DNA from 3 places in the Burkholderia sp. AU30198 genome. Region 2 is predicted to be linked to each of the others. Evidence: predicted binding sites of a transcription regulator. Region 2 holds the regulator's gene; each other region holds the start of a gene.
The links. The regulator HrcA, encoded in region 2, represses chaperone genes, less so after heat shock. The targets are predictions, from matches to a motif close to TTAGCACTCNNNNNNNNNGAGTGCTAA.
Positions count from the first base shown of each region.

Region 1 (4,166 bases), on a different contig from region 2:
CGCAAACCTGGCGCCCGACCCGCGATCACAAGATGATCGTCAACCTGCCGGCCACCGTCGAAGCCGCGAGCCCGAACGTGTTCGCCGACCAGATCGAGTGGATGGACCGCAACCTCGCGTATCGCGACAGCATCGTGCTGTCCGTGCATCCGCACAACGACCGCGGCACCGCGGTCGCGGCGGCCGAACTCGCGCTGCTCGCCGGCGCCGACCGCATCGAGGGCTGCCTGTTCGGCAACGGCGAGCGCACCGGCAACGTCGATCTCGTCACGCTCGCGCTGAATCTCTACACGCAAGGCATCGATCCGGGCCTCGATTTCTCCGACATCGACGCCGTGCGCCGCGTCGTCGAACGCTGCAACCAGATTCCCGTGCATCCGCGCCATCCGTACGCGGGCGACCTCGTGTTCACCGCATTCTCGGGCTCGCACCAGGACGCGATCCGCAAGGGCTTCGCGCAGCAGCGCCCCGACGCGGCCTGGGAAGTGCCGTACTTGCCGATCGACCCGGCCGACCTCGGCCGCAGCTATGACGCGGTGATCCGCGTGAACAGCCAGTCCGGCAAGGGCGGCGCGACGTTCCTGCTCGAACGCGGGATGGGCTTCACGCCGACGCGCCGCGTGCAGATCGAATTCAGCCATGCGGTGCAGACGCTCGCCGACGCGTCCGGCGAGGAAGTGACGGGCGACGCGATCTGCGCGCTGTTCGCGAGCGAATTCTTCGACACCGACGGGCCGGCTGCGCGTCACGGCAGCGGCGCGCGCTGGCGGAACCGCGAGATCGCTGCGCCGGCGGCGGCGGCGGACACGACGCCCGACGATGCCGTGCGACGTATGGCCGCAGCCTTCGCGGCGGCCGCCGACGCCGCGATCGACGTCGCGACGTGCGAACACGCGCGCACGACGGACGGGCGGATCGCGGTATCGGTCGGCTGCCGGGTCGGCGATGCGCCGCTGCGGCACGGTGTCGGCCTGCACGCCGATGCGGCAAGCGCCGCGCTCGATGCGGTCGTCAGTGCGATCAACCGCTCGGCCTGGCACTGCGCGGATCGCCGCGCGGCGGCCTGACCGCCGGGTTCCGTTTCAGGGTTCAAACGTCAGCGAGCGGGGCGTGACCGCCCGTGCGCCGCGCGATCCGCGCCGCACGAGGCAGCAAAAAGCGGCCCAGAAGGCCGCTTCGGTCGGGACATGAAAAGGAGCGCCACACGCGCTCATGTCTCGGTCGCGCACCGCGTCGCCTGCCACGCGAACAGGCACCAGCGGCCCTGTTCGTGGGTATGGACGGAGGTATACGCAATCGGGAAGACCAGGCCGCCGTTGTTCGTTTCCATCTCGATCAACGCACGCCCGGTGACGACGCAGGTCGCATCGCCGACGGGCAGCACGTCCTGCGACTGGATTTCGATCTGGCGATAGCGGCGGCGGCCGGCGACGATGGCGTCGATGAACTGCTGCTTGGTTTCGCGTTTGCCGTTGGTGTGCACGAAGAACACCTTGTCCGACAAAAGCGTGTCGAGCGCTTCGCCGTCCCCGTCCACCATCGCCCGGAACCGGTCGCGCTCGAGCGCGCGGACCGCATCGACCACCTTCGCCATCGCCTGACTCCTCGGCAACGCGCACGCCGTGCGCGGGCGTGCGGATCAGAAGTTGTACTGCAAGTAGAACTGGTGGAAATTTATACCAGGATTCGGCTCTTTGATACCCGCGTTAGACACATGTTCAAAACGGTAGCCGACCTGATACTGTTGCCGTTGGCCGAACTGCACGCCCACCCCCGCGGTCGGCGCGAACTGGAACGCGGTCCCCATCGAGAAACTATCCGAGATCGTCGGGTGCGTCAGCAGCCGGACGCCGCCGCCGGCCTCGATGAACGGGCGGATCGCCCCGGCGCTCTTGATGAAACGGAACATCGGCGTCACGCCGAATTCACCGATGCTGCTGTGGACGTTGCCGCCCGTATGCCAGTAGCCGGCATGCCCTTCCACGACGAACGCGAAGTGCCAGCCGCCGATTTCCCACCAGTTCCAGCCCGGATCCCACACCACGCCGAGATCGGCCTTGTCGACCCCGCGGCGATCCGAAAAGCCGCCGCCCGCCTGAATCCCCCATCGATCCGCACATGCCGCACCCGATCCGCCCAGAAGGGACGCCGCCAGCATCGCGTGCAGCGCAAGCCGGCTGCGGGGCCGGCGATTCTTCTTATTGTTCATCTGACACTCCAACTTTGTGGGTTGAATGGAGCCTGCCGCTTCGGCCGGCTCGAGCGAACTGAATGGTATGGTAAAGGACTTTTCGAATCGGCATCACAAAGCGAAATGGCTTCCTTCCAAAACGACAAAAATTGAAATCGTCTACTGATTACCATCAGAAACAACGGCTTACGGAACTTCGCCTCGCTCCCTCTGTCGCAGATTAGACTATCGACTCGACTGGCTCGATAGAAAAAGTGGGAACTCCGATGCCCACGCTTGCTCTAAGGAATTAGCACTCGGATTGCGGGAGTGCTAAGATGGCCCACGGAATTTCATTCGAGACCGGGGGTTTGTCCCTGATTCCAAAGGAGTTTTTTTAGTGAGCAATGCCCTGACCCTCCCGAACACCCTGAGCCAGACGCCGGCCAAGGCCGCATCGGCAGGCTCGCTGGCGCTCGCAGCCCAATCGATGTTGCCGGGCCAGCTTGGCAACATCGACGCGTATATCCAGGCCGTCAACCGCATTCCGCTGCTGACGCCCGAAGAGGAACGCCAGTACGCAACCGAATTCCGTGAAGGCAACAATCTCGACTCGGCACGCCGCCTCGTGCTGTCGCACCTGCGGCTCGTCGTGTCGATCGCGCGCAACTATCTCGGCTACGGCCTGCCGCACGGCGACCTGATCCAGGAAGGCAACATCGGCCTGATGAAGGCCGTGAAGCGCTTCGACCCGGCCCAGAACGTGCGTCTCGTGTCGTACGCGATCCACTGGATCAAGGCCGAGATCCACGAGTACATCCTGCGCAACTGGCGCACGGTGAAGGTCGCGACGACGAAGGCGCAGCGCAAGCTGTTCTTCAACCTGCGCAGCCACAAGAAGGGCCTGCAGGCGATGACGCCCGAGGAGATCGACGGCCTCGCGAAGGAACTCAACGTCAAGCGCGAAGACGTGACCGAAATGGAAACGCGTCTGTCGGGCGGCGACATCGCGCTCGAAGGGCAGGTCGAAGACGGCGAGGAGTCGTACGCGCCGATCGCCTACCTGGCCGACTCGCACAACGAACCGACCGCCGTGCTCGCCGCGCGTCAGCGCGACACGCTGCAGACGGACGGCATCGCGCAGGCACTCGACGCGCTCGACGCGCGCAGCCGCCGCATCATCGAGGCGCGCTGGCTGCACGTCGACGACGACGGTTCGGGCGGCTCGACGCTGCACGATCTCGCCGCCGAGTTCGGTGTGTCGGCGGAACGTATCCGCCAGATCGAAGCGAGCGCGATGAAAAAGATGCGCACCGCCCTCGCCGAATACGCGTAAATCGCTGCGATTTAGAGCGCTTCATCAAAAACCGCTGCCCGACCGGCAGCGGTTTTTTTTCGCCTGCTTTATCCGCTGCTTTTCACCCGCTTCTCCACTCGATTCTTTGCCGATTAATTGACCTGATTCGTCAGGTAATAGGCCGTTTGCGGGCCCCTTCCGCATAACCTTGATCTGCCTCAAATTTCGGCCCGTGTTTCGCGACGGTCTGCCGCAGCGCAGCACTCGGCATTGGAAAGCCGTCCTTTTAAAATTGGCATGTCAGGCGCAAAAGGATTAAAACAGCTTCACGGCCGTCATAAATCCGACGTAAAGTCGCCCCAAATCAGACCTAAATCGATTCAGGATAATCGCCTTGATCTCGATCAATAAAGAGCCTGCGCCTCCGCCGCGGCCGGCCGGCACGATCGGCTGGCGCGCGCGCATCGCCGCGTGGGCACGCGGACCGACCCTCGCCCGCGACATCACCCTGGTGCTGATCGTCAAGCTGATCCTCCTGATGTCGCTCAAATACGCATTCTTCAATCATCCGCAGGCCGAGCACATGTCGTTGCCGCCTGCCGCCGTCGCCGAGAAGCTGCTCTCGGTGCCGGCGCCTGCACCCACCGAGGGAGACCACCATGATAAGTAGTGAAGTCGTCGATCTGTCACGTCTGCAGT
Region 1 covers NZ_JAIZSA010000008.1:54,151-58,316, reverse strand. Annotated here, with positions in the region: gene leuA (2-isopropylmalate synthase) at 1-1,067, shown strand, start outside; gene LGN19_RS18580 (nuclear transport factor 2 family protein) at 1,211-1,594, opposite strand; gene pagL (lipid A 3-O-deacylase PagL) at 1,640-2,209, opposite strand; gene rpoH (RNA polymerase sigma factor RpoH) at 2,571-3,506, shown strand; gene cydP (cytochrome oxidase putative small subunit CydP) at 3,856-4,137, shown strand; gene LGN19_RS18560 (cytochrome ubiquinol oxidase subunit I) at 4,127-4,166, shown strand, end outside.
Region 1: a site for HrcA is predicted at 2,481-2,507, ahead of rpoH (RNA polymerase sigma factor RpoH). Genes of this name have one in related genera too.

Region 2 (4,166 bases):
CGGAAAAGCGTGTTTACCCGTAGCTGACCGCCGCCTGACATCCACCTGGCGCCGTTTTCACCCTTCTTCTCGAGGGGAGTACCGTGAAACTGACCTTTGCGATCTCGGTGGTCGCGCTGGTACTCATTGCCGGCACCACCACCATCTGCCTGTCGGGAGCCGTCACCGACCGCACGACCGAATACGGGGGCGCGCGGGCGACGTTTGACCAGATGTTCAGCTCCCACCAGAAAATCTGTCGATGATGCGCCGGTCGCGCTTCGTCGGCCGGCCGTGCAATTCGGCCGCCGGCTCGCGATACGTGCGGCGCCGCTCCAGTTCGGCGAGCCGCGCGGCCCGCCCCGCTTCCGTTTCCGCGTAAAGCGTCTGCGCGACGCTCGCCGGCCCGCGCACGTCGCACACGCCGAGCACGGCAATGTGCCAGACGATGCCGTCGATCGCAATCTCGACCTCGTCGCCCACGCGCACTTCCTTCGCCGGCTTGACCGCCGCGCCGCCGATCTTCACGTGCCCCTTGTCGACCGCATCGGTCGCTAGCGAGCGCGTCTTGAAGAACCGGGCCGTCCACAGCCATTTGTCGATGCGCAGCTTCGCGCCCGGTTCGGTCGAAATCTTGTAATTCATCGCAGCCTCCGCCGGGCCGCCCCAAGGAGGCTGACCGCCCCCTCGGGGGGCAGTGAACGAAGTGAGCGTGGGGGTCGTTTCATCTCAGCTCACCGTTTCGGGCTGCGCGGCCCTGACCGGCCAGCCCTGCAGATTCTCGGCGACGATCTCGCCGAGCGCGCCGATCCACGCGGGCGCGCCGTTCAGGCACGGAATGCGGTGGAACGCCTTGCCGCCGCCGGCGAGGAATTCGTCGCGCACTTCCATGCCGATCTCCTCGATCGTCTCCAGGCAGTCGGCCGTGAAACCGGGACAGAACACGTCGGCCCGCCGCACGCCGGCTTCGCCGAACTCGCGCAGCGTCGGCGCGGTGTAAGGCTGCAGCCATTCGGCCTTGCCGAAGCGCGACTGGAACGTGACGCGACATTCGGTCGTCGACAGCCCGAGCGCGGCCATCAGCAGCGCGCCCGTTTGCTGGCACTGGTCGTGATAGGGGTCGCCAAGGTCGAGCGTGCGCTTCGGCACGCCGTGAAAGCTCAGCACGAGCTTGTCGCCGGCCGCGAAGTCGGGCCGGCCGTGCTGCGCCCAGTACTGGCGTACCTGCTCGGCCAGCGCGTGGATATAGGCCGGATGGTCGGCGTAATGCCGCACCGTGCGTACTTCCGGCTGGTTGCGCATGCGCGCGAGCGCGTCGAACGCGGCGTCAAAGGCGGTGGCCGTGGTCGACGCCGAGTATTGCGGATACATCGGCATCAGCAGCACGCGCTCGACGCCCGCGCGCTTGAACTGCGCGAGCGCGTGCGCAATGTTCGGGCTGCCGTAGCGCATCGCGTAGTCGAGCATCACGTGATAGCCGTTCGACGTGAGCAGATGCCGCACGCTGTCGGTCTGGCGCTCCGTGTACACGCGCAGCGGCGAGCCCTCGGGCATCCAGACCGCCGCGTATTTCTTCGCGGAAGCACGGCCGCGCAGCGGCAGGATCAGCGTGCGCAGCAGCACCTGCCAGACGGCCTGCGGAATCTCGACGACCCGCGGATCCGACAGGAATTCGGCCAGGTAGCGCCGCACCGCGCGCGGCGTAGGGGCGTCGGGCGTGCCGAGATTGATCAGCAGCACACCGATGCGATGGGCAGCCGCGATGCTCGAAGGCGGCTCAAGATCGAAACGCATGGGCAAGAACGTGCTCGGGGCACGGGACCGGACGGCTCTCAATTATAGCGGGCCGCTCCGTGTCGTTCTGCTGGCTGTTCGGCCGACTACCGGCACACGCGGCGCCGCGGCACGATGACGGGGCGGGATCGGGCTGGCGCTGGCCGGCTACTGCTGGCTCAGCGTGAGCGACAGCAGGCGCGCGGTGATGTCGACGATCGGTATCACGCGGTTGTACGCCATGCGGGTCGGGCCGATCACGCCGAGCGTGCCGACGATCTGCCCATTCACCTCGTAAGGCGCGGTGACGACGCTCATTTCCTCGATCGGCACGAGCGTCGATTCACCGCCGATGAAGATCTGCACGCCCTGGGCGTGGCTCGACACGTCGAGCAGTTGCAGGAGGCCCGTTTTTTGGTCGAATACGTCGAACAGCTTGCGCAGCCGAGCCATGTCGGAGGAAAGATCCGCCACCTCGAGCAGGTTGCGCTCGCCGGAAATCAGCACGGTGTCCTCGGTGTCGGGCACCTCGGTGCTGGCCGTCACCGCCAGATGCATCAGCGCGGTCATGTCGCCGCGCAACTGGTCGATCTCGTCGCGCAGGCGGCGGCGTACCTCGTCGAACGACAGCCCGGCGAAATGCGCGTTGATGTAGTTGGACGCCTCGGTCAGCTGCGACGGCGAGTAATCGCGCGGCGTCGCGAGCATCCGGTTCTGCACGTCGCCCTCGGGCGTGACGATGATCAGCAGGATGCGCTTGTCCGACAGGCGCATGAACTCGATCTGCTTGAACACGTGGCTGCGGCGCGGTGTGAGCACGACGCCCGCGAACTGCGACAGGTTCGACAGCACGCTCGCGGCGGCCGCCACGACCCGCTGCTGCGGCTCGCCGGCCTGCAGCGTGTTCTGCACCTGCCGCGCGACGGCTTCGGCGTCGATCGGCGCCTCGACCGTCAGCATCGTGTCGACGAACAGCCGGTAGCCGCGCGGCGTCGGCACGCGGCCGGCCGACGTGTGCGGGCTCGACACGAGGCCGAGCTCCTCCAGGTCGGACATCACGTTGCGGATCGTCGCCGGGCTCAGCTCGAGCCCGGAGTAACGGGACAACGTGCGCGATCCGACTGGCTGACCGTCGGCGATATACCGTTCGATCAGGGTTTTCAGGAGGGTTCGTGCGCGAGGATCTAGCATGGTGGAAAATTTTAGCGCAACCGCGCGACCGCGGCGAGTGGCGTGGCCACCGATGCGCGGGCCAGCCCGATCCGGCCCCGTCTGCGCACAGCCGGTTCTTTTCGTCAACGAGCTATGGTGTAATGCCGGCATGAAAACCGGTAATCAGTTCAACACCGTCGCGCTCGTCGGCCGGAGCAACACGCCGAACATCGCCGAGCCGCTCACCACGCTGGCCGCCTGCGTCGCCAAGCGGGGCTTCGAAGTCGTCTTCGAAGCCGAGACCGCGCGCGAGATCGGCATCACCGGCTACCCGGCGCTGACCCCGGCCGAAATCGGGGCGCGCGCCGACGTGGCGGTCGTGCTGGGCGGCGACGGCACGATGCTCGGCATCGGCCGTCAGCTCGCGCCGTACAAGACACCGCTGATCGGGATCAACCACGGGCGGCTCGGCTTCATCACCGATATCGCGGCGGCCGACATGCAGGCGCTCGTCCCGGTGATCCTGTCGGGCAAGTTCGAGCGCGAGGAGCGCGCGCTGCTCGAGGCCCGCATCATGCGCGACGGCGAACCGATCTACCACGCGATCGCCTTCAACGACGTCGTCGTGAACCGCAGCGGCTTCTCCGGGATGGTCGAGCTGCGCGCATCGGTCGACGGCCGGTACATGTACAACCAGCGTTCGGACGGCCTGATCGTCGCCACCCCGACCGGCTCGACCGCCTACGCGTTGTCGTCGGCCGGCCCGATTCTCCATCCGCAGCTGGCGGGCATCGTGCTCGTGCCGATCGCGCCGCACGCGCTGTCGAACCGGCCGATCGTGCTGCCCGACGATTCGAAAATCGCGATCCAGATCGTCGGCGGGCGCGACGTCAACGTGAACTTCGACATGCAGTCGTTCACCGCGCTCGAACTGAACGACACGATCGAGGTGCGCCGCTCGAAGCACACGGTGCCGTTCCTGCACCCGATCGGCTACAGCTACTACGCGACGCTGCGCAAGAAGCTGCACTGGAACGAACACGCCTCGAACGAAGACGACAAGGCGTCCTGACGCCGCTCCGCCCTACACCATGCTCCGCCACCTCTCGATCCGCGACTTCGTCATCGTCGCCGCGCTCGATCTCGAATTCGACAGCGGCTTTTCCGTCTTTTCCGGCGAGACCGGCGCCGGGAAATCGATCCTGATCGACGCCCTCGCCCTTGCCCTCGGCGAACGTTCCGATGCAAGCGTCGTGCGCACC
Region 2 covers NZ_JAIZSA010000013.1:225,377-229,542, reverse strand. Annotated here, with positions in the region: gene LGN19_RS26610 (hypothetical protein) at 84-245, shown strand; gene LGN19_RS26605 (RNA-binding S4 domain-containing protein) at 217-624, opposite strand; gene hemH (ferrochelatase) at 709-1,773, opposite strand; gene hrcA (heat-inducible transcriptional repressor HrcA) at 1,921-2,943, opposite strand; gene LGN19_RS26590 (NAD kinase) at 3,074-3,976, shown strand; gene recN (DNA repair protein RecN) at 3,996-4,166, shown strand, end outside.

Region 3 (4,166 bases), on a different contig from region 2:
CAGTTCGCCGATATAGAGCGCGCCGTTGTGCAGGTTGAAGTTGGTGCCGCTCAGGTTGCTCGGGTTGTTGCCGAGCGGATCGCCGTCGAACACGCCCGCGAGCGCGGTGAGCGTCGGCGTGATCTGCGCACGCACGCGCACGCCGAGGCCCGCGAGCGGATACGCGGGGCCGCCGTTCGGCAGGTCGTACGACGGCAGCGCGGGCCAGCCGAACATCGTGTTGACGAACGTGTTCGCATACGTGCTGACCATGAATTCCTGGTCCAGGCTCTGCTGGCCGATCTTCACGTCGACGCGCTTGTCGAGGAACGACTGCTGGTACCAGAGCTCCCACAGGCGCGTCGTGCCCTGCGCCTCGATGCCGCTCGCGGTGTTGAGCGTGCCGAGGTTTCTCGTGCTGAGGTTGGTGCCGTGGATCTGCAGCGCGCTGACGTTGAACGTGCCGCCGGGCAGGCCGATCGCCTTCTGCGTGTCGACCGTCAAGGTCGCGGTCGTCAGCCCGTCGTACGCACCGCCGCGGTTCAGGCCGCCGCGCACGTTCGCGAGGTATTCGCTGGTTTCGGTGATCTGCAGCGTCGCACCGTACTTGCCGAGCCACGGACGGATGCCGCCCATGTCGCCGAGCAGGTTCTGGCGCGTCCAGATGCCGGTCAACGCGTTGGTCGGCTTCGCCTGGATCGCGAGGTCGGCCTCGGGCGCTTCGGGCTGCGCGTCGACGGGCGTGTCGGCGAAAGCCGCACCGCTCGCGAACGATGCGCACGCGAGGATGGCCGCGCAAGCGGCGGGGCGCATCCGGACCCGGATGTTGTCTCCCTGGAACGACGCAAACTTCATATCAAATCCCTGGTTCTATTTAGTGTGGAGTCCTGCTTTTAAGGCGCTGTCCGCTGGGGCGGCGCCGATCGGCCAGGGCACGCAGATGACTGCAATCCGGCGCATCGTAGGAGTGTCAAATGGGAAAGTCAATGTAAACGAGAATGATTCGCATCTGAATTACTGAATGTAATCCGAACCCTTACGGATGAGGGCTGACACGTGTTTTTCGTCGAGGTAAACCGTAAATATCTGTGTAATGACAATGTATGGTTAGATGCGGATCGATGGATCCGCGGAAGGGGCCCGAAGGTCGTCCGGCGGAGGTGGCCGGGCGTGTCGCGGCGGACGGAATCGACGCCCGCACAGGTCTTTTGATGCGATGCCGCCGATCGCAGGAACTCCGTGCTTACCCGGTGTCCAAACGGGGCTGGATGAGATTCGCGGGCCGCTCGGGCCCGCCGGCCAGGCCGGGTTGAGTTCGTCAGGGTATTGTTTCGAAAGGGTTTTTGGTTGTTTTCGCGTGCTTTACCCGCCGCGTCGCCGCCCTGAAAATTCGTCCGGTTCCCCTTCTTGAATTTGTCAAAACCCGTCCATATAATTAGCACTCGCTGCACGAGAGTGCTAACAATTCTCTGCCGGGCGATAAGCCGGGCAGATTCCCTAAGCGTTCTTCAATCTCAGTCAAGAGAGGAGTGAATATGAACCTTCGTCCTTTGCACGATCGCGTGATCGTCAAGCGCCTGGATCAGGAAACCAAGACCGCCTCGGGCATCGTGATCCCCGACGCCGCTGCTGAAAAGCCGGATCAGGGCGAAGTCCTGGCCGTCGGCCCGGGCAAGCGCGATGACAAGGGCGCCCCGATCGCGCTCGACGTGAAGGTCGGCGATCGCGTCCTGTTCGGCAAGTACGCAGGCCAGACCGTGAAGGTCGACGGCAACGAACTGCTGGTCATGCGCGAAGAAGACATCATGGCCGTGGTCAACGCGAAGTAAGCGTCCACCGACGGTACATATTCCCAAGAATTCAAGGAGTTAGAAGATGGCAGCTAAAGACGTCGTATTCGGCGATTCCGCCCGTTCGAAGATGGTCGAAGGCGTGAACATTCTCGCCAACGCAGTCAAGGTCACGCTGGGTCCGAAGGGCCGCAACGTCGTGCTCGAGCGCAGCTTCGGCGGCCCGACGGTCACCAAGGACGGTGTGTCGGTCGCGAAGGAAATCGAGCTGAAGGACAAGCTCCAGAACATGGGCGCGCAAATGGTCAAGGAAGTGGCTTCCAAGACCAGCGACAACGCAGGCGACGGCACGACGACGGCAACCGTCCTCGCGCAATCGATCGTTCGCGAAGGCATGAAGTACGTCGCATCGGGCATGAACCCGATGGACCTGAAGCGCGGCATCGACAAGGCAGTCGCAGCGGCTGTCGAAGAGCTGAAGAAGATCAGCAAGCCGTGCACGACGAACAAGGAAATCGCACAGGTCGGCTCGATCTCGGCGAACAGCGACACGTCGATCGGCGATCGCATCGCTGAAGCGATGGACAAGGTCGGCAAGGAAGGCGTGATCACCGTCGAAGACGGCAAGTCGCTGGCTGACGAACTCGACGTCGTCGAAGGCATGCAGTTCGACCGCGGCTACCTGTCGCCGTACTTCATCAACAACCCGGAAAAGCAAGTCGCCGTCCTCGACAACCCGTTCGTGCTGCTGCACGACAAGAAGGTGTCGAACATCCGCGATCTGCTGCCGGTACTCGAGCAAGTCGCGAAGGCTGGCCGTCCGCTGCTGATCATCGCTGAAGACATCGAAGGCGAAGCGCTCGCAACGCTGGTCGTCAACAACATCCGCGGCATCCTGAAGACCGTTGCGGTCAAGGCGCCTGGCTTCGGCGATCGTCGCAAGGCGATGCTGGAAGACATCGCGATCCTGACCGGCGGCCAGGTGATCGCGGAAGAAACCGGCCTGACGCTCGAGAAGGCAACGCTGGCAGAACTGGGCCAGGCGAAGCGCATCGAAGTGGGCAAGGAAAACACGACGATCATCGACGGCGCAGGCGAAGCCGCGAACATCGAAGCACGCGTGAAGCAAGTGCGCGCGCAAATCGAAGAAGCGACGTCGGACTACGACCGTGAAAAGCTGCAAGAGCGCGTGGCGAAGCTGGCCGGCGGTGTTGCAGTGATCAAGGTCGGTGCTGCGACCGAAGTCGAAATGAAGGAAAAGAAGGCACGTGTCGAAGACGCACTGCACGCAACGCGCGCAGCTGTGGAAGAAGGCATCGTGGCAGGTGGCGGCGTTGCGCTGATCCGCGCTCGCACCGCGATCGCAGGCCTGACCGGCTTGAACGCCGACCAGAACGCCGGCATCAAGATCGTGCTGCGCGCAATGGAAGAGCCGCTGCGCCAGATCGTCACGAACGGCGGCGAAGAAGCCAGCGTCGTGGTGGCGGCAGTTGCTGCAGGTACGGGCAACTACGGCTACAACGCAGCGACGGGCGAGTACGTCGACATGGTCGAAGCCGGCGTGGTCGACCCGACCAAGGTCACGCGCACCGCACTGCAGAACGCAGCTTCGGTTGCAGGCCTGCTGCTGACGACGGACGCAGCTGTCGCAGAACTGCCGAAGGAAGATGCACCGATGGCGGGCGGCATGCCGGGCGGCATGGGCGGCATGGGCATGGACATGTAATCGACTTCGGTCGATGGTGTCCGGAGCGCGCAGCGATGCGCGTTCCAGCCAAAAGAAAAGACCCGCAGCGATGCGGGTCTTTTTTTATGGATTGCCGGGCGATCGTAATCAGAAGCCCGGCAGGTAGCATGAAGTATCGTCGTCTTCATCGTGAAGGCCGTAGCTGCACGCGAACGGATCGTGCCAGCCGTTGTTGCGCCCATTGTAGAGATAGACCGTGTTGTCGTTCGATGCCCACGTCAGCGACGCAGTGCCGCTGGAGTAAACGCGCCACCTCCCCGAGCTGCCGTCCGGGAACGAAATGGTGCCGTCCGAGTGGCAGGGCGAGTAGTAATCGTGGGCGACAAACTTGCCGTCAATCGGCGCGGCTCTCGAGAAGAACCGCTTCAGTTGCGCGACGGTCGGTGTGAAATCCTTGCATGCACCCTTGGTCAGCGGGTCGTCCGGGGTCGATGACTGGCCGGATTGCTCGACTGTCACGGCGCGTACCTCTCTGGCGTGGCAGATAGCGATCGGAACGCAAAGCAGAACCGCCGCGACACATTTGGCTAGAACCATGGCGTCATTCCCACTGTGCCGTGCTTGCCTCGGTGGCATTCTTGCGCCCGACTTCCGGGTGCCGATATACCTCACTCATCTCGACGTTCAGCGTTTCGGATAATTCTCGAACT
Region 3 covers NZ_JAIZSA010000010.1:124,753-128,918, forward strand. Annotated here, with positions in the region: gene LGN19_RS22140 (carbohydrate porin) at 1-834, opposite strand, end outside; gene groES (co-chaperone GroES) at 1,515-1,808, shown strand; gene groL (chaperonin GroEL) at 1,855-3,495, shown strand; gene LGN19_RS22155 (hypothetical protein) at 3,604-4,053, opposite strand; gene LGN19_RS22160 (N-acetylmuramoyl-L-alanine amidase) at 4,058-4,166, opposite strand, start outside.
Region 3: a site for HrcA is predicted at 1,415-1,441, ahead of groES (co-chaperone GroES). Genes of this name have one in related genera too.